Regions from separate parts of the Chryseobacterium sp. D764 genome, predicted to be linked through region 2. Evidence: riboswitches for the same ligand, from Rfam matches in the RefSeq annotation. Region 2 holds a riboswitch; each other region holds the start of a gene.

Region 1 (7,954 bases), 630 kb from region 2:
AACGAAAATAATATACCCATTATGCTGTTTCAAAATTCATAATGAACCCAACAAAAAAGCCACCGCAGACGCTGTGGCTAAAAATCAAATCTAATTATAAGTATGTCCTCTTATAAATTCGGGTTATTTTCAGCTTCTCTTTGTGGAATACTGAATAAATAATAATTACTGTTAGGAGTAAAAGCCGTTTTATCCGGAAAATCAAGAACGGAATGACCTCTACCATCTACGGTTTTCACTGTTCCATCCGGTGTAGTGATCTGAACTTTTACAGGCTTACCTTCAGCATCAACAAATGGTTTTCTTACCACTGTTCCTTGCGTTCTGATAATATCTGATAGAGAGAAACCTTCTCCAAATAATTCTTTTCTTCTTTCGACTAAAACAGCTGCTACCACATCGTTCTGTGATAATGAACCACTATAAATATTGGCATTTCTGGCAGATTTCAACTGGTTCAAAACGGCTACCGCCTGAGGAACATTTCCATTTCTGGCTTCAGCTTCAGCTTCAATCAGGTACATTTCTGCAGCTCTCATGTAAACGATATCTGCAATAAGGGTTGGTTTAAATTTAAACTTAGCATATCTCAGCAATCCCTCTCTTCCTTTCTGCCCGTCCCATGAAAATAACTGGGATCTGATATCATTGGCATCAAAAAGGTCTTTAAAATAAGGATCCGCCATAAAGCTGTAATAATAACTTCCTGATGAAGACACATCCAGATAATGGAATGCATAACTTGCATCAGACTGTTCCTGTGTTTGTCCATGACCCCAGATCCATTCCGCATTGTTGATATCATTAAAACCATCTTTATATTTTTCCGGAGCCATCAGAGGAAAACCCTCTCTTGCTATTTTTGCAGATGCTGAAGCTTTACTCCAATCACCGGTATTCAAATAAGTTCTGGCAAGAAGTCCGTTGACCACAGCACGGTTGATTTTATCTTTATTATTTCTTGTATAGCTCTTCAATAGATTATCAGCATCGGTAAGATCACTTTTAATCAAAGCATAAATCTCTTCAAGACTTGCTCTTTTCTTTCCTACAGTGCTTGTTGTAGAAGGTTCAGTATAAATGGGAGCCGTCAAAGCTGACTTATCTTTCAGATAGCTGAACTGATAAAAGCTGGCAAGGTTCAAATAACAGAAGGCACGTAATGCTTTTGCCTGTCCTTTCACCTGATTTTTTTTCTCCTGACTTCCTTCTGTCCCGTCAATTCTTGTAATAACATTATTCATATTATTGATGGTAGAATACAACATGGTCCAGATAAATAACGGACGAGAAGCCGTACTGTTTACCATTTCTGTAAAAGCGTAAGTAGAAGCAAATCCATACTTATTGGTTAATACAGCTACATCGCTTCCCATTGCATCACTGGCTCTTAAAACAGTGGAATATCCAATATTAGCATAGGTAGTTCCATCGTTATTAAATTTTGCCCAGGTACCGTTTACTACAGTTTCTGCACTTTCAGCAGTTTTGAAAACTTCCACACTGTTAGCCTGATCAGTCGGAGCAGTGTCCAGATCGCTTTCACAGCTTGTCAACGCTAAAAATCCGATAAGTGCAAACGATAGATATTTTAATTTTTTCATTGTTTCAATTTTAAACGTTATAGTATTGCCTGAAGACCAAAAGTGATTGTTCTCATTGCAGGGTATCTGTAATAGGTGGTTCCATCCAAAGCCTGTTCAGGATCCATTCCCTTATGTTTATAGAAGGTTAAAAGATTCTCTGCCTGAATATAAATTCTGAACTTTTTAAGTCCGATTTTCTCAAAATAATCCTCAGGAAGTGTATATCCTAAGCTTACATTTTTAAGTCTTGCATATGTCCCTGAGTATAAGAATCTGGATGAGTTTGACGTCCAGTTATTTGTTGTTGTACTCAAGCCCGGAACATCCGTATTAGGATTATCAGGCGTCCATCTGTTTAACATTTCAGCACTCCATGCACGTCCTCCCAGACTTCCGTTGTGCATGATGGAAGTATAATCATTGTCCAGAATTTTTCCACCGATTTTGAATGTCAGCAATCCTGAAAAATCAAAATTTTTGTAGGTAATGCTGGTACTGATTCCTCCGGTCAGTTTAGGCAAAGCAGAACCCTGCAAGAGTTTTGTTGCTTTTGAATATTCTGAGGTAGTTCCTTCTACTGAATTTCCGCTCGCATCTGTAGAAACCGTTTTCCACAATGGCTTTCCATTGCTTGGATCTACCCCAACCCATTCCGGAATATAGAAATCATATACGGAACCTCCTACCGTTAATAGCTTGGTTTGTCCCACTACAAGTGGCCCTGAAGGTAACTTGGTAACTTTATTGTTTAAGGTGCTTAGGTTTACATCTACATTCCACTGGAAATTATCATTCTTAATTGGGGTTGTGAATAATGAAAATTCAAATCCTGTATTTTGGATAGTTCCAATATTGGCAGGATAATCACTAATTCCCAGAGATGGTGCCACTGGCATGTTAAATAGAAGATCCTGACTTTTTCTTTTGAAATATTCAATATTTCCTTTAATTCTGTTATTCAGAACAGCGAATTCTAATCCTACATTTAAATTAAGGTTGGTTTCCCATTTCACATTATTGGTAGCCGTTTTTTCAAGTGTTGTTCCCGGTTCTCCACCAAGACTGATAAATCTGTACAGCTCCTGATAAGCATAATAAAGCGGCTGTCCGTTTGGTCGAAGTAATTTATCATTTCCCTGACCTCCGTAACTGGCACGTAATGTCAACTGATTAAAGACATTCAGGCTTTTTACAAACTCTTCATTGGAAATTTTCCATGAACCTCCAACTGACCAGAATCTCCCCCATCTGTTATCCTTTTCAAATCTTGAAGAACTGTCTGCTCTTCCTGATGCAGACAGGAAATAAGTATTATTGTAGTCATACTCTACTTTTCCAAGGAAACTCAATAAGCTCAATTTATTACTGTTCCCACTGAAGCTTCCCAGTAAAGAAGCAGCATCCGGTTCATAATAATAAGGGAGAGAAAACTGGCTTCTTGTTCCGGAAATCGTCTGATAGTCATATTTATAGAATTCATGTCCTGCTAAAGCATTTACATGGTGTTTCCCAAATTTCCTATCGTATGTCAGAATATTACTGGTTGTATAAGAAAGTGTTCTGGTATTGGTTTTCGTTACTGAACCTCCAATCTCAGCGCCTTGTCCCAGCAATGGATTTGAATAATAATGTCCGTTATAATTCACCAAATCAACAGAAAAGCTTGTCTTGAATTTCAACTCCGGTAAGAAAGTGAATTCCATAAATCCTTTTCCTGAGAAGTTATCTTCTTTATTTTCGTTTTTGTCTAATGGCAGTGTTGCCGCGGCATTTTGATTCTGAAGCGCACTTGTTGGTCTGTATTTTCCGAAATCATAAATCGGGTTTCCATCTGCACCCAAAATATAGCTTCCATTTGCATTTCTTTCGTAATAAGGATAGAATGAAGGAATAAATCTTGCAGCATTGATGATATTACTTGAATTGGAATCTGAAGAAGTGGGCGCCTGCTGAATACTGTTTGTATAGCTTAAGTTTACCCCAACATTCAGCCATTTTTTTACTTCAGAATTGATCTTTAACCTGGTATTGTATCTTTTATATCCTGATTCAATAGCCATTCCCTTATCATCAAGATAGCCCAATGAAAAGAAATAATTGCTCTTCTCACTTCCTCCGCTGATATCAAGATCTACCTGATTTCTTGAAGCAACTCTCTGCAAAATATCCCTCCAGTCGTCATTCCAAAGTGGTGATGCTCCGGGTAATAATTTCCCATCGGTTCCCACCGGTTTTGGATATCCTGTTCCATATGGATTGATCCCAAGTGTAGAAACAAGATTATCTGTTGCCATCTGTGCAGCCTGTTGAGAAGACACTTTTCCGGACTGATATCCGTTTCTCAAGGCTTCCCAATATAATTGAAAGTATTGATCTGTATTTACCTGTTCGTAATCTTTTACGGCTCTTCCGGAGAATCCCTGGCTGATATTAAAATTAACTCTAGCTTCTCCTTTTTTACCTGATTTTGTGGTAATGATGATAATCCCGTTTGCTCCTCTTGATCCATACAACGCACTCGCAGTGGCATCTTTCAAAACACTGATAGATTCAATATCACTTGGACTGATAGAATTTAGGTTTCCATCAAAAGGGATTCCGTCTACTACGTATAAAGGATCACTGGAAGCACTTATAGAACCAATCCCTCTAATTCGGATAGTAGAAACCGCTCCTGGCTGTCCTGATGCACTCGTCGTTTGAATCCCGGCAACCTGCCCTTCCAATGCCTTGGTAATATTGGTTACAGGTCTGTTGTTGATCTTATCGCTGGAAATGGTAGCAACGGAACCGGTATAGCTGTTTCTTTTTGCTTTTCCATAGGCTACGACTACAACTTCGTCAATTTCTTTTTCATGAAGACTGTCCTTTTCCGGCTTAGAATTCTGTGCATGTACACTGGTTACTCCCAGAAAAAATGCAGCAACCGGAGGTATCCAAGTTTTAAAAGCGAATAAATTTTTGCTAATCATAATCAATTTCATTTATCATATATTAAAATTTTGCCCTTTGCAGAAAAATCAGCAAAGGGCATCGATAAATACGATAAACCAAATGCTTATTTTTCCTTAAAAGGCTGAACGTAACACCTTGCCCAATGGGTAGGTTGTCAAGATTTCACAGGGTCAGTTCCCTCCATCTTTCTTTATAAGCCGATCGAAATATGGTTGCAAAGCTAAAAACTTTTAGTCTACAAAACAAGTAGACTTATTATTTTTCATGATAAATTTTCAAAAATTAACATAAGATTTTAATAAAACCCATTACTGTAAGGAGTTGCAATCATTACCATTTTATCAAACATGATAAATATCATTATTAATAATACAATTGAACGAACGTTAATTTGTGCGGAAATTTTTGAGCATTTAATTAAAAAAAGTTTTTAATTTTATAGTATGAAAGTTTTGATTATAAACGGACCTAACCTCAACTTGTTAGGTACCAGAGAACCGGAAATCTATGGAAATATCTCTATGGAAAACTATTTGGAAATTTTAAAATCCGAGTTTCAATCTCATGAATTAAAATATTATCAGTCAAATATTGAAGGAGAGCTTATCAACAGGCTTCAGAAAGATGATTTTGATGCCGTAGTAATTAATCCGGGAGCTTTCACCCATTATTCCTATGCGATTGCTGATTGTCTAAAAAATATCAGAAAACCCAAAGTAGAAGTTCATATCAGCAACATCTATAAAAGAGAGGAATTCAGACAGAAGTCTGTGACAGCTGCTAATACGGATGCAGTTTTATCTGGCTTTGGAATGGATGGATATAGATTGGCTATATTAAGCTTAAAGTAATTTTCAAATAATATCTGCGAAAAATTAGAAATAAAAAAGCCTCATCGATGATGAGGCTTTTCTGTATGTTATAAATAACTATTAGATAGTTTGTTCTTGTAATTGAGGTCCTGAAGCAACTAATTTCTTACCTTCTTCAGTATCACAGTACTGCTCAAAGTTTTTGATATATCTTGAAGCAAGATCTTTTGCTTTTTCTTCCCAGTCTGAAGCGTTCTCATAAGTATCTCTAGGATCTAAAATACCTGTAGAAACGTTTGGTAATTCAGTAGGAATCTCAAGGTTCATGATTGGAACCTGAGTTTTAGGAGCATTATCAATAGAACCGTCAATGATTGCATCAATGATCGCTCTGGTATCTTTCAGAGAAATTCTCTTTCCGCTACCGTTCCATCCTGTGTTTACTAAATAAGCTTTAGCACCGTGCTCTTGCATTTTACCGATCAATGTTTTAGAATACATTGTTGGGTGCAATGTAAGGAATGCTTCACCAAATGCAGGTGAGAAAGATGGCTGAGGCTCTGTGATTCCTCTTTCTGTTCCGGCTAATTTAGATGTATAACCGCAAAGGAAGTGGTATTGAGCCTGATCTTCATTTAAGATGGAAACCGGAGGAAGTACCCCGAATGCATCTGCAGAAAGATAAACAATCTTCTTAGCATGACCTGCTTTAGAAGGCAATACAATTTTGTTGATATGGTAAATTGGATAAGAAACCCTAGTATTTTCTGTGATAGATCCGTCAGTATAATCTGCTATTCCATTGTTCACTACAACGTTTTCAAGAAGTGCATCTCTCTTGATTGCTCTGAAAATATCCGGTTCTTTTTCTTCTGATAAATCAATTACTTTCGCGTAGCATCCTCCCTCATAGTTGAATACTCCGTTGTTATCCCATCCGTGCTCATCGTCACCGATAAGGTATCTTTTAGGATCTGCCGATAAAGTAGTTTTACCTGTTCCTGAAAGACCAAAGAATAAAGCAACATCACCTTTTTCTCCTACGTTTGCAGAACAGTGCATTGAAGCCATACCTTTTAATGGAAGGTAATAGTTCATCATGGCAAACATTCCTTTCTTCATTTCACCTCCATACCATGTACCTCCGATGATCTGTAGTTTTTCTGTAAGGTTGAACATGATAAAGTTCTCAGAGTTTAATCCCTGAGCTTCCCAGTTCGGGTTTGTTGTTTTTGATCCGTTGATTACTGTGAAATCCGGCTCACCAAAGTTTTCCAGTTCGTAGTGAGAAGGACGAATAAACATGTTTGTCACGAAATGTGCCTGCCATGCTACTTCAACAATAAATCTTACTTTAAGTCTTGTATCTGCATTTGTTCCACAAAAAGCATCTACTACATAAATCTTCTTAGCTTCAGAAAGCTGGTTCATCACTAGTTCCTTACAAGAACCGAAAATTTCTGCTGATGTAGGTAAATTTACTTTACCATCCCAGAAAATTGTATCTCTTGTAACATCATCCTGAACAATATATCTGTCTTTAGGTGAACGACCTGTGAAAATCCCTGTTTTTACTGATACCGCGCCAGATTCTGTAAGTTCAGCTTTCTCAAATCCCTGATTTTCAGAAGAAACTTCAGCCTGATATAATTCTTCATAAGAAGGATTGTACACTACTTCATAGTTTCCTTTAATCCCTAATTTCTCTAAATCCTGGATGATTTTAGTGTTTTTCATTTTACTTATATTTTCTATTTCTTTATTGACTTCAACAAAAATAATATTAATTATTTGTTAAAGGTGGTTTAAATATACTGATATAAGTCAGAATGACAAATAAAAAAACAGGATCGTAATGGTTTGATTATAAATAAATTATATTTTCCCATTCAAAAATAGTTGTAAAACCTTTCTCCCAAAAATAGTTCTTGTAGTCCCCAAATTTGGCACTCATTACAAAATCTCCCCCCCATGCGCCTAAACTTTTGACAAAAGAAGGGCAATCTGAGAATATTTTTTCTTTAACTGTGGATATTTCAAGAAAATCAGCAATTTTACGCTCATGAATCATCATTAATTCGGAAAATTTTTCCAATTCACTGCATAACATTATTTTTTTTGTGATATTTGAAAATTCTTCAATCAATTCAGGAGACTTCTTTTTTGATTTATAAAAGTTGATCCCTTCTCTGCTATCCTGCTTCTGATTTAAATGAATAAAAATCAGTTCATTTTTAAATGAAGGATTGAAATTTACCTTCTCATATTTAATCTCAGGTTTGCTTTGGAATAGAACTGCAGATTTTTCTTTTGCCACTGCAATATCATATCCGCTTCCTCCTAAACTAATTGCATTAAGATGAAAAGGATCAATCTCAGCCCATTCTGCAAGATTGTTCATCAAAGTAGAACTGCTACCAAGACCATAGTCTGAAGGAAACTGAAGATTAGTTTTTAAGTGGTAAGTAAGATTGAATTTGAATTTAGTATTAGAAAGCTGCTGAACATTCTTTAATGTTTTGACAATAAATTCAGCGCTTGATGGAATATTGGTTTCTAAGACCTGCCAGTTTTTATAATCAATGACCGCCCTCAACCATA
Region 2 (7,954 bases):
AAGATTTCTTTAAAACTTCCGGTGAGAATAATAACCACAGCAATAACTGCATGGGCAAAAATAGCTCTTACGGGAATTCCTCTTGCATTACCCGCTGATAACGGTTTCCAGATGTAAGTATGTTTTGCAAAAGCCTGTGTCAATCTTGAACCTACCCATAAATATCCGCTAATTGTTGCAACCAGCTGCAGCGCAATAAAAATATTGACAATCTTTCCAAAGATAGGCCCCAGCATATTGACAGCAGCTTCCCCCATTACGTCTTCTTTTCCTGCCAACTGACTCACAGGAGCATGTTTCAGCATAATATAATTCACCAAAATATAGCTTATCGTCACGAAAATAGTTCCAATGATCAAAGATTTGGGAAGGTTTTTCTGGACGTCTTTTATTTCTCCTGCGATGTAGGAAGCAGAATTCCAGCCTGTATAAGAATAGGTAACAAACACCAGAGACGTAGCAAAGGCAGGAAGCATGATCTCATTCTGCCAGCTGTCACTGAAATTCAGACTGTTGCCAATCTGTGTAGATTCTGAAAGCCCAACTCCCAGAATAACCAGTACAATAATAAAGGCTATCTTGATGAATGTAAAAAAGTTATGAAACCTGCTGGATGTTTTTAAACTGAATGACAATGCCACTGCTACCAGAAAAATAGCGGCAATTGCAAACCCATTTCCAAAAGAATAATTGAATACGGAAAGGTATTTCGACATTGCCAATGCAGCCAGCGCAACCGGAGAGGAAAATCCGATGATGAGTGAAACCCAGCTTATCAGATATCCGAACAGCGGATGATAGGTTTCTTTAAGATAGATAAAATCACCTCCGTTTCCTTTGAAATGTGAGCCTAATTCGGCATAGCAAAAAGCCCCGAATAAGGCGAGAATTCCTCCAATGCTCCATAACAGGAAAATACTGTAGGTATTGGTAATATCGGATAACTGAAATCCCAGGGTTGTAAAAATCCCTGTTCCTATCATATTGGAAACGACGATGGCTGCTGCTGTTTTCCAGCCAATCTGATGTGAGGTAGTACTCATTTAATGATTAAAAATTAAAATTAAGCCTTCCGAAGAAATAATTCCCCAGTGTTCCCATCTGAACTGGCGCATATTTGAATACTCCATAGTATGAATTTTCATAAATCTGGCGATCCGGAAAAACATCAAATACATTGTTGGCCCCTACTGTAAAGTTGATACTTTTTGTGATATCATATCCAATACTGATGTCCGTAACTACTTTTGGGGAGAATTCCTGAACGCCTCCAAATGGATAACCATCTCTTATTACTTTACCAAAATAGGTATTTCTCACGAGAAAATTGAACTTCCCGATTCCATAATTTAATCCAAATGAAGCTTTTGTTTTTGGAGACAGTGTTTCAATGATATTGATCTGATCCGGACCAAAAAACTGATTTTGAGGAGTTCCTAAGTTTTCCGGAAAATGAAAGTCTGTAATTTTAGTTTCTGTATAATTTCCGGCAAGATTCATATTTAATTTTCCGTTACCAAGAATCCAGTCATAAGAAACCACTACATCTACTCCTTTCGTTTCTGTATCAATGGCATTGGCGAAGAACCTTCCGCTTTCCACCTTAAACTGGTCTAGTCTTGGGTCTGTTATATTACTGGTAATCACAATTCTGTCTTTCACTTTAATCCAGTATCCATCTATAGCGACCGTTAAATTGTGTAAAGGTTTCAGGGTAAATCCCGCACTCGCGTTGACAGAAGTTTCCTGTTTGAGTTTATCAAATCCCAGAATTCTGGCGGCTTCGCTATCGTTACTGAATATTCCTTTGGTAACAATCTTTGAGCCTGAAGTAGAAATATCCGCATATGAATTATTGAAATACTGCTGCTGAAGGGAAGGTGCCCTGAATCCTGTTCCAACGGCAGCTCTTATTGCATAATTTTTTACGAACTCATATCGAACGGCAAGCTTTCCATTCAACGTATTTCCGAAATCTGAATAATTTTCAAATCTGGCAGCGGCGTCAATATTTAATTTTTTATCTAAATCATAGGAAACATCCGCATACACAGCAGTTGAGTGTCTGTCTTTTTTCAAGGTATTGTTTGGAGAAAACCCGATAAAAGATTGAGATCCACCCGCACCCAATACTGTTGACCCTTCTGTAGCTACATTTCCATTGATATCATATTGGGTATAAGAAGCTTCATCCCCTGGTTTGATCTGGTATTGTTCAAACCTGAATTCTCCCCCAAATGCGATATTGAAACGGTTTATACTTTTGGAAACATCAAGATTCACGGTATTCTGAAGAAAACTATGGGCTCCTGCATAAAACCGGGTTGGCGATTTTACCCCGAGAGAAGCATTATTGGTATTGCTTACATTATAATTGAAGGTATTACTTCCGAATGTGTTGCTTAGATCTAATACCCAATCATTGACATTATATTTTGCTCCTACAGCATAGGAAATATCATATACCTGAGATCCAAGAGTTGCCTGAAAGCCGTTCGGATAAATGGATGAAACCACATTGGATGTTTCGCTCGGCAGTCTTCTGAAACCAAAGCCTTTTCCTTCTTTGATACTAAAACCTCCGAAAGAATAGATTTTAAATTGATCGTTAAAAGGATATTCTGCATTGAAAAACAACTGTCCCTGCCTGATCTGCGCATCTCCAATCTGGAAATTGAAATCATCACGTGACAATCCCCGCTCCTTAATCTTCGCATCATCTGCAGCTCTTGCCGCTTCAGGATCATTTGCAAAGGCGTAAGCGAAATTATCTCCGAAAATATCTAGATCGTGATTTTGAGTTCTTGTGGTTTTTCCTCTGTGGCTTAATTGTAGAGAAAGGTTGATATAACCCTCTTTTTTTCCTAATGAAGTACCATAATTGGCTCCTGCCTGATAGGTATCTCCATCATTTCTCCCGGTCAATCCATACGTAAGACTTGCTGAGGCTCCCGTATTTTTTTTAAGAATAATATTGATCACTCCTGCAATGGCATCAGAACCGTATTGTGCTGCAGCTCCGTCCCTTAACACTTCTATTCTATCAATAGCAATAACAGGAATTGTACTCAGATCTGTTCCTACAGAGCCATTCCCCACGGTATTCTGATAATTGACTAAAGAAGTGGTGTGTCTTCTTTTCCCGTTCAGCAATACGAGAACCTGATCAGGGCCCATTCCTCTTAAGGTTAAAGGATCAATATGTTCCGTACCATCAGAAGCAGACTGTCTTACGGAATTAAACGATGGGATAACATAATTCAGAAGATCCTGAGCAGTCATTTGCGGAGAACTCCTTTGAATTTTGTCAATATTGATAACATCTACAGGAACCGGTGTTTCCAGTTTTGTTCTTTTTACATTACGGTTTCCAACGATAACAATATCTTCTATTTGTTTTCCTTTCTCCTCATTCTCCTGAGCAGCAACCAAAATTGCCCCAAGCAATAATACAGCTGTACTTAATTTTTTCATTTTTGTTCTTGCCAATTAATAATTACAGTCTGACGGATTTTTCCGCAGATATACAAGACTTCAAGAAATGGAATTCATATAAGAATATTGACTTCGCTTATCTCCCCCTCAGGGTTGGAATTAGCACCTTTACACTTCTCGAATCGTGCAGGTTGCTAAGGTTTCTTTGGGCCAAATCCCTCCACCTTTCTTGATAAATCTACTGCAAAAGTAGACTATTTTTTTAAATAGACAAAAAAGGCAAATCTGCTACACTGCAAATTTGCCTTTTATTATTTTATAGAACTTGTTTAAAGTTTTATTTTTGAAACATTAAGATTATAGTAAGGCGATAAGAGTATTAAGATAAGCTTCGCCTTAAGCTTAAAAATCAGAATGATTCATCTTAACTACACTTTATTTCTTAAATCCTTCTTAATGGTTTCAATATATCCTACATTTTTAAGTCTAAACAACTTCATAATTTGTTTTTATCTGATTATCATCTTTTGAATGGCAATTCCGGTTTCCGATTTCAACTGCACCAGATAAGTTCCTGCAGGATAACTGACTTTCATTTCATAAGTTCCGTTTTCTTTATTCAGTTTGAATGAATCCAGTTTTTTACCCGTCATATCAAAAATCAAAATTTCTCCGTTTTTTGCTTTATTAAAAATTAATTTCGCCACTCCGTTTTGTATTGGATTATCAGCGATCTGAAGTGATAATTTATTTACAGTATTTGGATCTGTTGTTGACAGTGCACCTCCATAATTCCCGAAAATCCTGAATTCTCCTGGCTGTAAAGTTATCGGAGCCGTGGTAGAGGCGATATTCGAAATACTGTCATCCATGAGATTCTGCCATTGCCCTGTGTAAGGAAAGAAAGGAACAACATTTTTTGCAGATATATCATAATTGGCCAGTACGACAACATTTTTTATCCCGGTTGTAATAGCCGAATCATAGAGATAAATTCTTGTGATCAATCCGTCCGGATCATTAGCCAGATTATTGGATTCTATACTGTACGTTTTAGTTTTAAAAACCTGATGGGTATTTCTGATCGTGATTATTTTAGCCCATATATCATATACAGCTTTTCTGTTTACGTTGGTATCATAGTTTAAAGTAAATGCAACAGGCTTTTCATCCGTTCTGCACCCGTTATTGATAGTACCGTCAGCACATCTGTTGATACTGAATTCATATCCTAATTCCCCAAACTGCCAGATCATTTTCGGACCTGGAATAGTAAAGAATGTCGCACCGAAAGTTTTCATTCTTTCAAGAGCTGTATTAAGGTTTTTAACGTCATAGCTACCGTTCGCAGCACCATATGCAAGATTTTTAAACATCAATCTTTCTTCATCATGACTTTCTCCGTACCCTACAGCACGCATATTGGTAAACCCATGAAGACTATGGTTCATTCTGTCATAATTACTGTTGTCTTTATATCCCATGGTATTCTGGTTATAAGGCTCCGTTTGTTTATTCCAAAGCATCACTCCTTTTCCCTCTGCTACCCTGTAGTTTGCCCATTGCTGTTCTTCTGCATCCGTTCCCAGATGCTCAAAAATCATGTAAGAATTGGGATCGATTGCCCACTGTCTGTCTGCATAATGTTTCATGATATCCACTCTGTCCTGCTGATAAGCGTTGGTGCATGCTTCATCATTTTCGGAGCAGCTTTGGGTAAATCCTTTTGTTAAATCCCAGCGGAATCCGTCAATGTGATATTCTGTCAGCCATTGTTGAAGACATCTTTCAACGTAATATTGAGTTGAAAGGCTTGTATGATTAAAATCGTTAAATACATTGTATGAATGTTTCGGGACCTGATTGAAATAAGGATTGTTTGGAGCAACATCCCCGTAACCGTCTCCATCAGGATCTACATTCCAAAGCCTTACCAGAGAAGAACGTCCTGTTGCATGGTTAAATGCGACGTCCAGAATAACTGCAATTCCGTTCTGGTGGCAGATATCTACAAATTCTTTGAATTTTTCGGGGGTTCCATAAGCTTTGTCCAATGCATAATGGAAAGAAGTATTGTATCCCCAGGAAAGGTTTCCGTCAAATTCCATGATGGGAAGTAATTCTATTGCATTGATCTTTAGATTTTTTAAATAAGAAATTTTATTGATCAGAGACTGCCAGTTCTTTTCCTGTGTAAAATCTCTCAATAATAATTCGTAGACCACCAGATCTTCTTTCGCGGGTCTCTGAAAACTGGTTGTCTGCCAGTTATAGGCTGTCTGCCCCGTTTTAAATGTTGAAACTTCAAAACCTTGTCCGGCAGGAAATGCAGGTAAATTCGGATAGGTAGAAGCTGAGATCCACGGATCATCATAAGAAGATAAGATCTGGGGTGAATAAGGGTCTGCCACTTTTCTCAGATCATTCGTTCTGTACTGAAAAGTATAGAGCTGCTGAGGCGTAATCCCATTGAGCTCAATCCAATAAAGATCAGGGTTTGTGGTATCTTTTTTCATTAAATAAGTATCATTCACCGCCCAGTTATTAAAACTTCCAATGACATGTACAAAGCTTTTGCCAGGCGCATATAACGCAAGTCCTACTTTGGTCTGATCTGTCGGATGATAATTAATCCCCTGTTTAATCCAGTTTGGAATGGCTTCAGCAACTACATTTCTCGGAACCTGTAAAATGAATGTCGCAGTTTTAGAATTAACTCCCTCTGTGGCAACAAGTTCCATGCTGGCATCCTGAGTAACCGTATAACTGTAAGAATAGGATTGTGAAGGAGTTGTTGTAGAGTTGACAACAGTTCCGTTTGCTTTTAACTGAAATGTTGCATTGTTATTTGTGGTAGCCGTAATATTAATAGAGTTTCCTGCCGGAACAGAAGTCAGGCTATTAGCCAGAGGATTGGTAAGATTTAAGCTTAAAGTGCCCACATTTACAAAAATGTCCGGTGAGCTCTGATGAGATCCTGTTTTATCTTTTAATAAAAACCCGAACCTCCCGATTCCTGTTCTTCCGAAAAAAGAAGTCGGGGTAAAAGTAAGTGAATAGCTGTCTGTAGCAGCATTATAATTTAGTTTATTCAGGTCATTGGAGTTGTTCCAGCTGCCATTGGTAGGACAGTCCTGACTGTTCTGATAATTAGTATCAAAAGACCATGTCCAGATATAAATGGCATTATTAGACACGCCCCATGCCGACTCATCAATCTGATCTCCGGGAACAGTAAGGGTTACGGCATCGGTTTCATTGAATGGATTCGGGCTGATGGAGTAATTGATCTGCCCAAAAACTGCCATTGCAATCAACAGAAAAACAACGGAATAAAGTTTTTTCATTTCTTATTTTTTATCGAATATAGTATAAATTTTTCTTCATAGTGACTATTCTTGTCCAGTCTTCATCAAATATTTCAATTTTCCGGGAAAAAATAAAATAAAAAAAGACTCATGAAATTTTCATGAGCCTCCCAATAAAAGTAATTGTAATGAACTATTTTTTGGACGAAAATCTTTGTTATAGAAATTCAGTTAGTCTTTTATAATCTTTTTAGAAACGGATTGTCCATTCTTTAATTTTAATTCTACGATATATAACCCTGAAGAAAGTTCAGTCATATTGATTTGATTATCTGAGAACTGCACATTCATTCTTTGCCCTACCGCATTGATAACGTTCACTTTGTCAATCGCGGAGTCTGATTTAACAGTAAGAATTCCTTTTGTCGGGTTGGGATACATTCCTATTACTACATTATTCAGCTTAATGTCTGAAGTACCTAAAGAAGATGTCGGTTTAATACATCTTACTGAAGACCCCTGACCTCTCATTCCTCCGGCTGATGGGTTGGCAATAGTGGATCCGATATATAAATATTTCGCTCCTAAACTTGATGTATCTGAACTCCAAAAATACCCTCTTTGTCCTACAAAACTAAAGTCGCCATTACTGGAACTTCTGTTTCCTCCTGCCGGTAATTTAAGATTGCTGCTGTAAGCAGTTGCCGGATTCCCAATACCTTCAGCCCCTACCAAAGCAGTCCAATCTGCCTGAGAAGGCATTTTCCAGTCTGTTCCGATCGCTTTACAAGGATCTACCCCAGCGGATGCATTAACGTCTGCCACTGATGTACCAGCCCATGTATCTGAACTTGCAAAACCCGCCCACCATGCCGGAGATCCTGCAATATACACTCCTCCAGCCGCTGCAATTCCTTCGGGAGTATTGGATGAAGGTGCTTGCGCTGTCTGTGAATTTCTAAGCTGGTGGCCGTCATCCCATCTTCCCCATTGGAAAAGGTCTCCATATGCGTTCGCATCGGCTACTGATGAAGCAACCTGTGTACTTCCCAGATTCTGCTGAAGCCATATTTTTCCGTCTGCTCCTCTTACGGTAGTATAAGCAACCTGCTGACCACGATACATAAAACTTACACAGCCTACATCACCCACATTGGTTCCCGGGTCCGTATTGCTGCATGTCTGAGGATTCAGTGTCAGAGAAATTCTTT
Region 3 (7,954 bases), 790 kb from region 2:
TGTTTGTTGGCCCGATAGATCCTGCTACGAATCTCGGTTTGTCCGGATTTTTCGCGGTATATTCGTCACAGGCTTTTCTTGCAATTTTTGCGGACTCATAGTTCAGTTCGTATACCAGCTCTTCCATGTGATAATCTGCCATCGCTATGGTAGTTCCCGAGAATGTATTGGTTTCAATGATATCAGCCCCTGCTTCCAGGTATTTCTTGTGAACTTCTTCAATCGCCTGAGGCTGTGTGAGAGAAAGAAGGTCATTATTTCCTTTTACCGGATGCTCCCAATCCTTGAAACGCTCTCCACGATAGTCATCTTCTTCAAACTTGTATCTCTGAAGCATTGTTCCCATAGCTCCGTCAAGAACCAGAATTCTCTTCTGAAGTTGAACATTGAGTGCTGAAAGCTGAGCGTCTTGTATATTATTTTTCATTTTCTATCAATTTGTAACAGTTTATAAATCCGCTGACCAGTTTTTTGCATAAGAGGATTTTTTTATTGATTATTTTAAAATCTTCTTTAGAAATATATTGTTGGTCTGAAGCCAAATGGAATTGAGTTTCCAGTTTATAAAGAGATTTCCCGGCAATCTGCAGAAACGGTAAAGTATCTTCGGGATTCTGCCTTCTACTTCCTTCCGTTATATTGAACGAAACTGAAGTTACCATTTTTCTTATCTGACCTGTTAAAGCCAATAATTCTTCTTTAGGAAAGTTGGCAGTCAGGATATAAGTTAGATTAACCAACTTTCTTCCCTCCATCCAAATTACTAATTCTGTGTATTCTCTATTCATTTGGTTTTTTATAAACTGTCAACGATTAACTAATCTAAAGCCTGTTTCAGATCTGCTATGATATCTTCTACATTTTCCAAACCTACCGAACAGCGAACCAATCCTGCCGTAATACCTACTTCATTTCTTTCCTCATCGGATAATTTAGAATGGGTTGTAGATGCCGGGTGGGTAACGATCGTTCTTGTATCACCTAAATTAGCAGACAGTGAGCACATTTGTATCTTATCTAAAAAGTTTCTTCCGCCTTCTATTCCTCCCTTTATTTCAAATGCTACGATATTTCCTCCAAGCTTCATTTGCTTTTTAGCGACTTCATAACTTGGATGGGATTTCAGAAATGGATATTTTACTAATTCTACGTTCGGATGACTTTCTAAAAACTCAGCTACTTTCAATGCATTCTCACAGTGCTTTTCTACACGGATCGCCAATGTTTCTAAACTTTTTGATAATACCCAGGCATTAAAAGGAGATAATGCAGGTCCTGTATTTCTTGCGAAAAGATAAATTTCTCTGATCAGGTCTTCTTTTCCTACTGCTATTCCTCCTAACACTCTTCCCTGTCCGTCAATCAATTTCGTCGCTGAATGTACAACAATATCTGCACCATATTTGATCGGCTGCTGAAGATAAGGTGTTGCAAAGCAGTTATCTACAATAAAAATAAGGTTGTGCTTTTTCGCAATCTGTCCGAAGAACTCAAGATCCAGAATTTCAATAGCCGGATTGGTAGGAGTTTCAAGATATAAGATCTTTGTATTGGGCTTGATATATTGTTCAACATTCTCAGCATCTCTTGCTTTGAAATAAGAGGTTTCAATATTCCATTTCGGGAAATACTTAGTAAATAAAGTATGCGTAGATCCGAAAACTGACTGGCAGCTCACGATATGATCTCCGGCATTCAATAAAGCAGCAAATGTAGAATAGATGGCAGCCATTCCTGTAGCAAACGCATATCCTGCTTCTGCACCTTCCATCTTAGCAATCTTATCTGTAAATTCTGTTACGTTTGGATTAGAGAAACGGCTGTATAAATTCTTTGGTTTTTCTTCTGCAAAGCTTGCTCTCATATCTTCCGCATCCTGAAATATAAAACTGGAAGTAAGGTATAATGGTGTAGAATGCTCGTCAAACTGACTTCTTTCAGTCTGGGTTCTTATTGCTGATGTTTCAAAATTTTCCATATAGTTTTAATTGATCAATTTTACATTGTAACCATCAGATTCTTCGCTATGCTCAGAATGACAATTGCCGTTATGGTTACACTGCCAAATTGATAGATGTTAGATTAAATATTATTTAGTTTCACTTACTCTTAAAATATCTCCGAATACTCCTCTGGCTGTTACCTGTGCACCTGCTCCTGCTCCCATGATAACGATAGGATTTTCACCATAGCTTTCTGTGTAAATTTCAAAGATTGAATCTGAACCTTTTAATTGTCCTAAAGCTGAAGTTGCCGGAACAGAAATCAATTTTACATCTAACTCACCTTTATCTTTCTGCAGATCACCATGCAAATCACCTACATATCTCAATACATGCCCAGGCGCCTGATTTTCTTTTATTTTCTGATACTCTTCGTCCAGTTCTTCAAGTCTTGAAAGAAATTCTGATTTTGAAACCTCAAGCAGACTTTCCGGAACCAGATTTTGAATATTGATATCTCCGAATTCATTAATTAAGTCTAATTCTCTCGCCAGAATCAATAATTTTCTTGCTACGTCATTTCCCGATAGGTCTTCTCTTGGATCCGGTTCTGTGTATCCTTTTTCCAAAGCTTCATTGATAATGGTTGAAAATTTATCGTCTCTTAAAGAAAAATTGTTGAAAACATAGCTTAATGTTCCGGAGAATACTCCTTTGATTCTGGTGATATTTTCTCCTGAAAGGTGTAATAATTTAATCGTATCAATTAATGGTAAACCTGCCCCCACATTGGTTTCATACAGATAACGTCTGTTGTTTTTATTCAACGTATATCTTAGTTTTCTGTATTCTTCAATCGGAAGGGTATTAAAAATCTTGTTTGAAGAAACCAGATCAAATCCGTTTTCTGCCAGAGCATGATAGTTTTTCACAAAATCCTTACTTGCCGTGTTATCAACAACGATAAGGTTCTCCAGCTGGTTTTCGTTGGAGAAATTAATCAGCTCCTGAACACTCGAAGGATGTTCTGCAGTCAAAACCTCATCGCTCCAATTCGCATCAAATCCTTTTTTGTTGAAAGCTATTTTCTTTGAATTGGCTACTGCAACAACTTTAAGATCTATTTTTTTACGTCTTTTTATTTCTTCTGAAGATTCCAATACCTGTTGTATCAGAGTTTTTCCTACATTTCCGTGACCTATAATTGCTAAATGAACTGTCTTTGGCTTTTTGAAAATTTCAGACTCGATGATATTTCTGGTTTTTTCATCCTGTGAAGAAGTTACTACGATGTTGACTCTGTTTTCTCCCGCAACCTGATTCAAAAGTAATGGGAAAACATTGTTTCTTGCCAGCTCAGCAAAGACTTTATTGAAATCTTCTGCTACAAAACCGATCACAGAAACATTATTGATACTATAGATCTGAGAAACTTTTCCAGATTTTCTTTCTGCTTCAAACTCATCAATAAGACAAGCAACTGCTTTTTCTGCATCAATTTCCTGAACCAAGATAGAAATTCCGTTTTCTATGGCCTGCTGGGAAATTACTCCTACACTGATACGCGCTAAGGTAAGCGCTTTAAAAATTCGTCCGTCAATCCCGATTTCTCCCAGGAAATCTTCTCCTTCAAATTTGATGATTGATCTGTTCTTCAAAAATTTTATTTCGTTAGCATTTTTCATTACTTCTGTAAAATGTTTTTAATGATATTATTTAATTGTTGATATTCCATTAAGAAGGCATCATGCCCGTGTATAGATTGGATCTCGTGGTAAGAAACATTCTTATTTTTCTCTTTTAAGTTTTCAAAACACATTCGGATTTCAGAAGCAGGAAAGAATAAGTCTGTATCTACGGAGATCATGTGCATTCGTGCCTGTATTTTATCCAGTGATGGTTCATCAGCATTAATATTCATCAAGAGATGATTCATCAGTTTGTACGCTTTTAAACTAAATCTTTCGTTTAGTGCATTACCATGATAAACCAACCAGTCTTCTGATTCCAGACATTGTTTGTCCTGGTTATATTGGTTTTGAAATCTGTCATTGAGCGACTGTGGTGTTCTATAACACAGCATGGCATGAATTCTTGCTTTCTGTAATGGTTCTTCTTTATCATTCAATAAAAATTTCTGAACCAGACATTGTGCATGAAGCCAGTCGTGTGTTCTGTAATCACAGGCAATAGGAATAAATACTTCTGCAAGATCCGGCTGCTTGGCAAGCATTTCCCAGGCAATTCCTCCTCCCAGAGAGCCCCCAATAATGGCGTATAGATTTTTGATATGTAAAGCTTCAAGCCCTTTTAGAAATATCGCGGCGATATCTGAAGGCGTGAAATCTTCATAATCTTCAATTAAAAAATTGTCATAACCGTTTCCGGGTATATTGAAACACAGAACCGTATATTGATTGGTATCAACAATCTGATTTTCTCCTACCAATTGTTTCCACCAACCTTTTTCTCCGGATACATCTGAGTTTCCGGTAAGTGCATGATTGATTAAAACAATGGGTGCTGTAAACAGATCTTTCCCAAAAAGCTGATAGCTTAACGGGATATGGTATTCCTTTTGGGAATTGGTTTGATACGAAAGATTTATATAGTTTAGTTCTGTTTTCAATTCTATTATATTTTAATACAAATACAATTGAAAATGCCACAGGAAATGGCTGAAAAGAACTTCAGTAAGTTATCTGTCCAAAATACTTTGGTAGAACGTAGCACCTTCTTTGCTTGCGCAAAGGGTTGCTAAGGTTTCATAGGGTCTAATCCCTCAACCTTTCTTGATAACATTTTCAATATTTGAATGAACGAATGGTGCAAAGGTAGTTCTTTTCTTTTAATTTCAAAAAAAAAATATTTTAATATTTAAAAAAGCCCTTAAATACAAGTATTTCAAAACTATATTAATAATTGTTCAGATGAAAAAAATTGGAATTATTTTTCAAAAAAACTAACTTCGTATGGAAAAATGATGAGATATGACCGCCGAAAAAGAAAGATTACAAGATACTAAATGGAAAAACTGGGGACCTTATGTAAGCAACCGACAGTGGGGAAATGTACGTGAAGATTACAGCTCAAACGGGAATGCCTGGGATTTTACCAATCATAATAATGCTGAAAGCTATGCTTACCGCTGGGGAGAAGAAGGCATCGCCGGAATTTCTGATGTAAAGCAACTTTTCTGTTTTGCTTTTTCATTCTGGAACAAGAAAGATAAAATGGTAAAAGAACGATTCTTCGGATTGAGTAACCCTCAGGGAAATCATGGTGAAGACATCAAAGAAATCTTTTATTATCTGGACAATACGCCTACTCACAGCTATATGAAGGTGGTGTATAAATATCCGATTAATGAATTTCCTTACGATGATCTTGTTATAGAAAACGGAAAACGAAGCAAAAAAGAACCGGAATATGAGATTTTTGATACCGGAATTTTTGATAACGATGAATATTTTGATATTTTCATTGAATACTGTAAAGCCGATCACAACGATATCTTAGCCAGAGTCACCGTTTGTAATCGAAGCCAGCATGAGGCTCCTATTCTGGTAGCTCCCACAATCTGGTTCAGAAACAACTGGAAATGGGGATACAATACTTATAAAGGAGAGGTTAATGCGTCTCATGACGGAAGTATTAATATTGGTCATGACAGTATTTCGATCAAAAAGCTATATTCCCGAAACTCAAATGCACAGAGTGTATTTTGTGATAATGAAACCAATACTTCCAAACTTTACGGAGCTCCCAAAGCAGAGAATACTTATTTCAAAGATGGAATCAATAATTTTATTATTCATCAGGGAGATACTGTAAATCCTGAAAAAAGAGGAACAAAAGCTTCTTTTCTTATTGATGAAATTATTGATGCTGGGGAATCAAAAGTTTTTGAGTTCAGGTTGTCTCCTGACGAAATGGATGAACCTTTTGACAGTTTTGATCATATTTTCAATATCCGTCAAGCTGAAGCTGAAGAGTTTTATAACGATATTCAGAATGATACAGTAAATGAAGATGAAAGAAATGTTCAGCGACAGGCTTTTGCAGGGCTTCTTTGGAATAAACAGTTCTATCATTACAATATCGGAAAATGGTTGAAAGGAGATCCCAATTTTGAGGCTCCAAGAAATTTCAACGAATATGTAAGAAATACAGAATGGAATCATCTTCATAATAAGGATATCATTTCCATGCCTGATAAATGGGAGTATCCATGGTATGCTACGTGGGATCTGGCATTTCACTGCGTCCCTTTCTCCATTATAGATGCGGAATTCGCCAAAGGACAGCTTTTATTACTTACCAAAGAATGGTACATGCATCCTAACGGACAGCTTCCTGCTTATGAATGGAACATGAGCGATGTAAACCCGCCTGTACATGCCTGGTCTTGCTTCCGTGTTTTTAAGATTGATGAAAAAAACAATGGAAAGCCGGATTTATTATTTTTAGAAAAAGTCTTTCAGAAGTTGTTGCTGAATTTTACATGGTGGGTCAACAGAAAGGATAAAAATGGTAAAAATATTTTCGGAGGCGGCTTCCTTGGTCTAGATAATATTGGTGCTTTTGACCGGAATATGGAACTAAAGGACGGTCAGCATCTTGAGCAGGCAGACGGAACAAGCTGGATGGCGATGTATGCATTGAATATGATGCGTATTGCGATGGAACTTGCCCAATATTATCAGGTATATGAGGATATGGCGATCAAGTTTTTTGAACATTATCTTTATATCGCTGAAGCTATGGAAAACCTGGGTGAAGGAACAAAAGGCTTGTGGAATGAAGAAGACGGATTCTTCTATGATGTATTGCAGCTTGGAAACGGAGACAGTGTTTCTTTGAAATTAAGAAGTATTGTCGGCTTAATTCCTTTATTCGCAGTAGAAATTGTGGATCACAGGCTGTTGGAAAAGATGCCTAATTTCAAAACCAGAATGGAATGGATCCTAAAAAATAAGCCGGAACTCACCAAGCTCGTTTCTCATTGGGATGAGGAGGGACAAGGCAGAAAACATCTGATGAGTATTTTACGTAAAAACAGATTAACAAAGGTTCTTACAAGAATGCTTGATGAAAAAGAATTTCTAAGCTCTTACGGAATCCGTGCTATGTCTAAAGTATACGAAGAAAATCCTTTTGTATTCTCTGTGCATGGAGCCGAAAATATGGTATACTATACTCCTGCAGAAAGTGACAGCCGAATGTTTGGTGGAAACAGCAACTGGCGTGGGCCGATCTGGTTTCCTATCAATTTCCTGATTGTTGAAAGCCTGCAGCGTTTTCATTATTATTATGGAAACAGTCTTAAGGTAGAATTTCCAACAGGAAGCGGCGATAAAAGAAATCTTGATGAAGTCGCTCAGAATATCAGCAAAAGGCTCTGTTCAATATTTTTAAAGGATGAACATGGGCAAAGGGCTTTCAACGGAGGCAATCCAAAATTCAATTACGATGAGCATTTCAGAGATTATATCACCTTCTTTGAATATTTTCATGGTGATAACGGCCGTGGTGTAGGGGCTTCTCACCAGACAGGATGGACTGCCACTGTGGCGAAACTGATAAAACCAAGACTTACCTTTTAATCAGCAATGAGTAATAAATAATAAAAAAGCCGGATGAGTCATCCGGCTTTTTCTATTTTTAAATAAGAGATTAAATTTTTTCTCCGTTTACATAGACTTCATATCCGATTTCTACATTCGGTTCTAACGTTCTTGATACGGAACAGTATTTTTCAAAAGAAAGTTCTGCTGCCTTTAATGCTTTTTTAGGATCAATTTCTCCTTCTAAAAGGAACTTAACATTAATGGATTTAAAAGGTTTTGCTTCATCTACCTGTACTCTTTCTCCTTCTACTTCTGCCTGAAAACTTTTGATATCCTGACGCTGCTTCTTTAAAATAGAAACCACATCAATTCCGCTGCAGCCCGCGACTGCCATCAGTACACTTTCCATTGGAGAAACGCCTTTTGCTCCCGGCTGGGAAG

The links. A riboswitch is a leader RNA that binds a small molecule or an ion and turns the genes downstream of it on or off. The one in region 2 is predicted to bind S-adenosylmethionine.
Region 1: linked by a shared signal. The riboswitch ahead of KYG33_RS16590 (SusC/RagA family TonB-linked outer membrane protein) and the one ahead of KYG33_RS13690 (TonB-dependent receptor plug domain-containing protein) in region 2 are both predicted to bind S-adenosylmethionine.
Region 3: linked by a shared signal. The riboswitch ahead of KYG33_RS17370 (alpha/beta fold hydrolase) and the one ahead of KYG33_RS13690 (TonB-dependent receptor plug domain-containing protein) in region 2 are both predicted to bind S-adenosylmethionine.

Annotation. Positions count from the first base shown of each region.
Region 1 covers NZ_CP079219.1:3,652,803-3,660,756, reverse strand. Annotated here, with positions in the region: gene KYG33_RS16595 (RagB/SusD family nutrient uptake outer membrane protein) at 111-1,604, opposite strand; gene KYG33_RS16590 (SusC/RagA family TonB-linked outer membrane protein) at 1,622-4,558, opposite strand; SAM riboswitch class I at 4,642-4,740, opposite strand; gene KYG33_RS16585 (type II 3-dehydroquinate dehydratase) at 4,985-5,392, shown strand; gene pckA (phosphoenolpyruvate carboxykinase (ATP)) at 5,474-7,090, opposite strand; gene KYG33_RS16575 (GYDIA family GHMP kinase) at 7,218-7,954, opposite strand, start outside.
Region 2 covers NZ_CP079219.1:3,024,280-3,032,233, forward strand. Annotated here, with positions in the region: gene KYG33_RS13685 (APC family permease) at 1-1,043, opposite strand, end outside; gene KYG33_RS13690 (TonB-dependent receptor plug domain-containing protein) at 1,051-3,474, opposite strand; SAM riboswitch class I at 3,569-3,674, opposite strand; gene KYG33_RS13695 (alpha-amylase family glycosyl hydrolase) at 3,945-6,782, opposite strand; gene KYG33_RS13700 (T9SS type A sorting domain-containing protein) at 6,975-7,954, opposite strand, start outside.
Region 3 covers NZ_CP079219.1:3,813,804-3,821,757, reverse strand. Annotated here, with positions in the region: gene KYG33_RS17390 (homocysteine S-methyltransferase family protein) at 1-427, opposite strand, end outside; gene KYG33_RS17385 (four helix bundle protein) at 417-788, opposite strand; gene KYG33_RS17380 (O-succinylhomoserine sulfhydrylase) at 818-1,978, opposite strand; gene KYG33_RS17375 (ACT domain-containing protein) at 2,090-3,628, opposite strand; gene KYG33_RS17370 (alpha/beta fold hydrolase) at 3,628-4,572, opposite strand; SAM riboswitch class I at 4,639-4,745, opposite strand; gene KYG33_RS17365 (MGH1-like glycoside hydrolase domain-containing protein) at 4,934-7,549, shown strand; gene KYG33_RS17360 (OsmC family protein) at 7,620-7,954, opposite strand, start outside.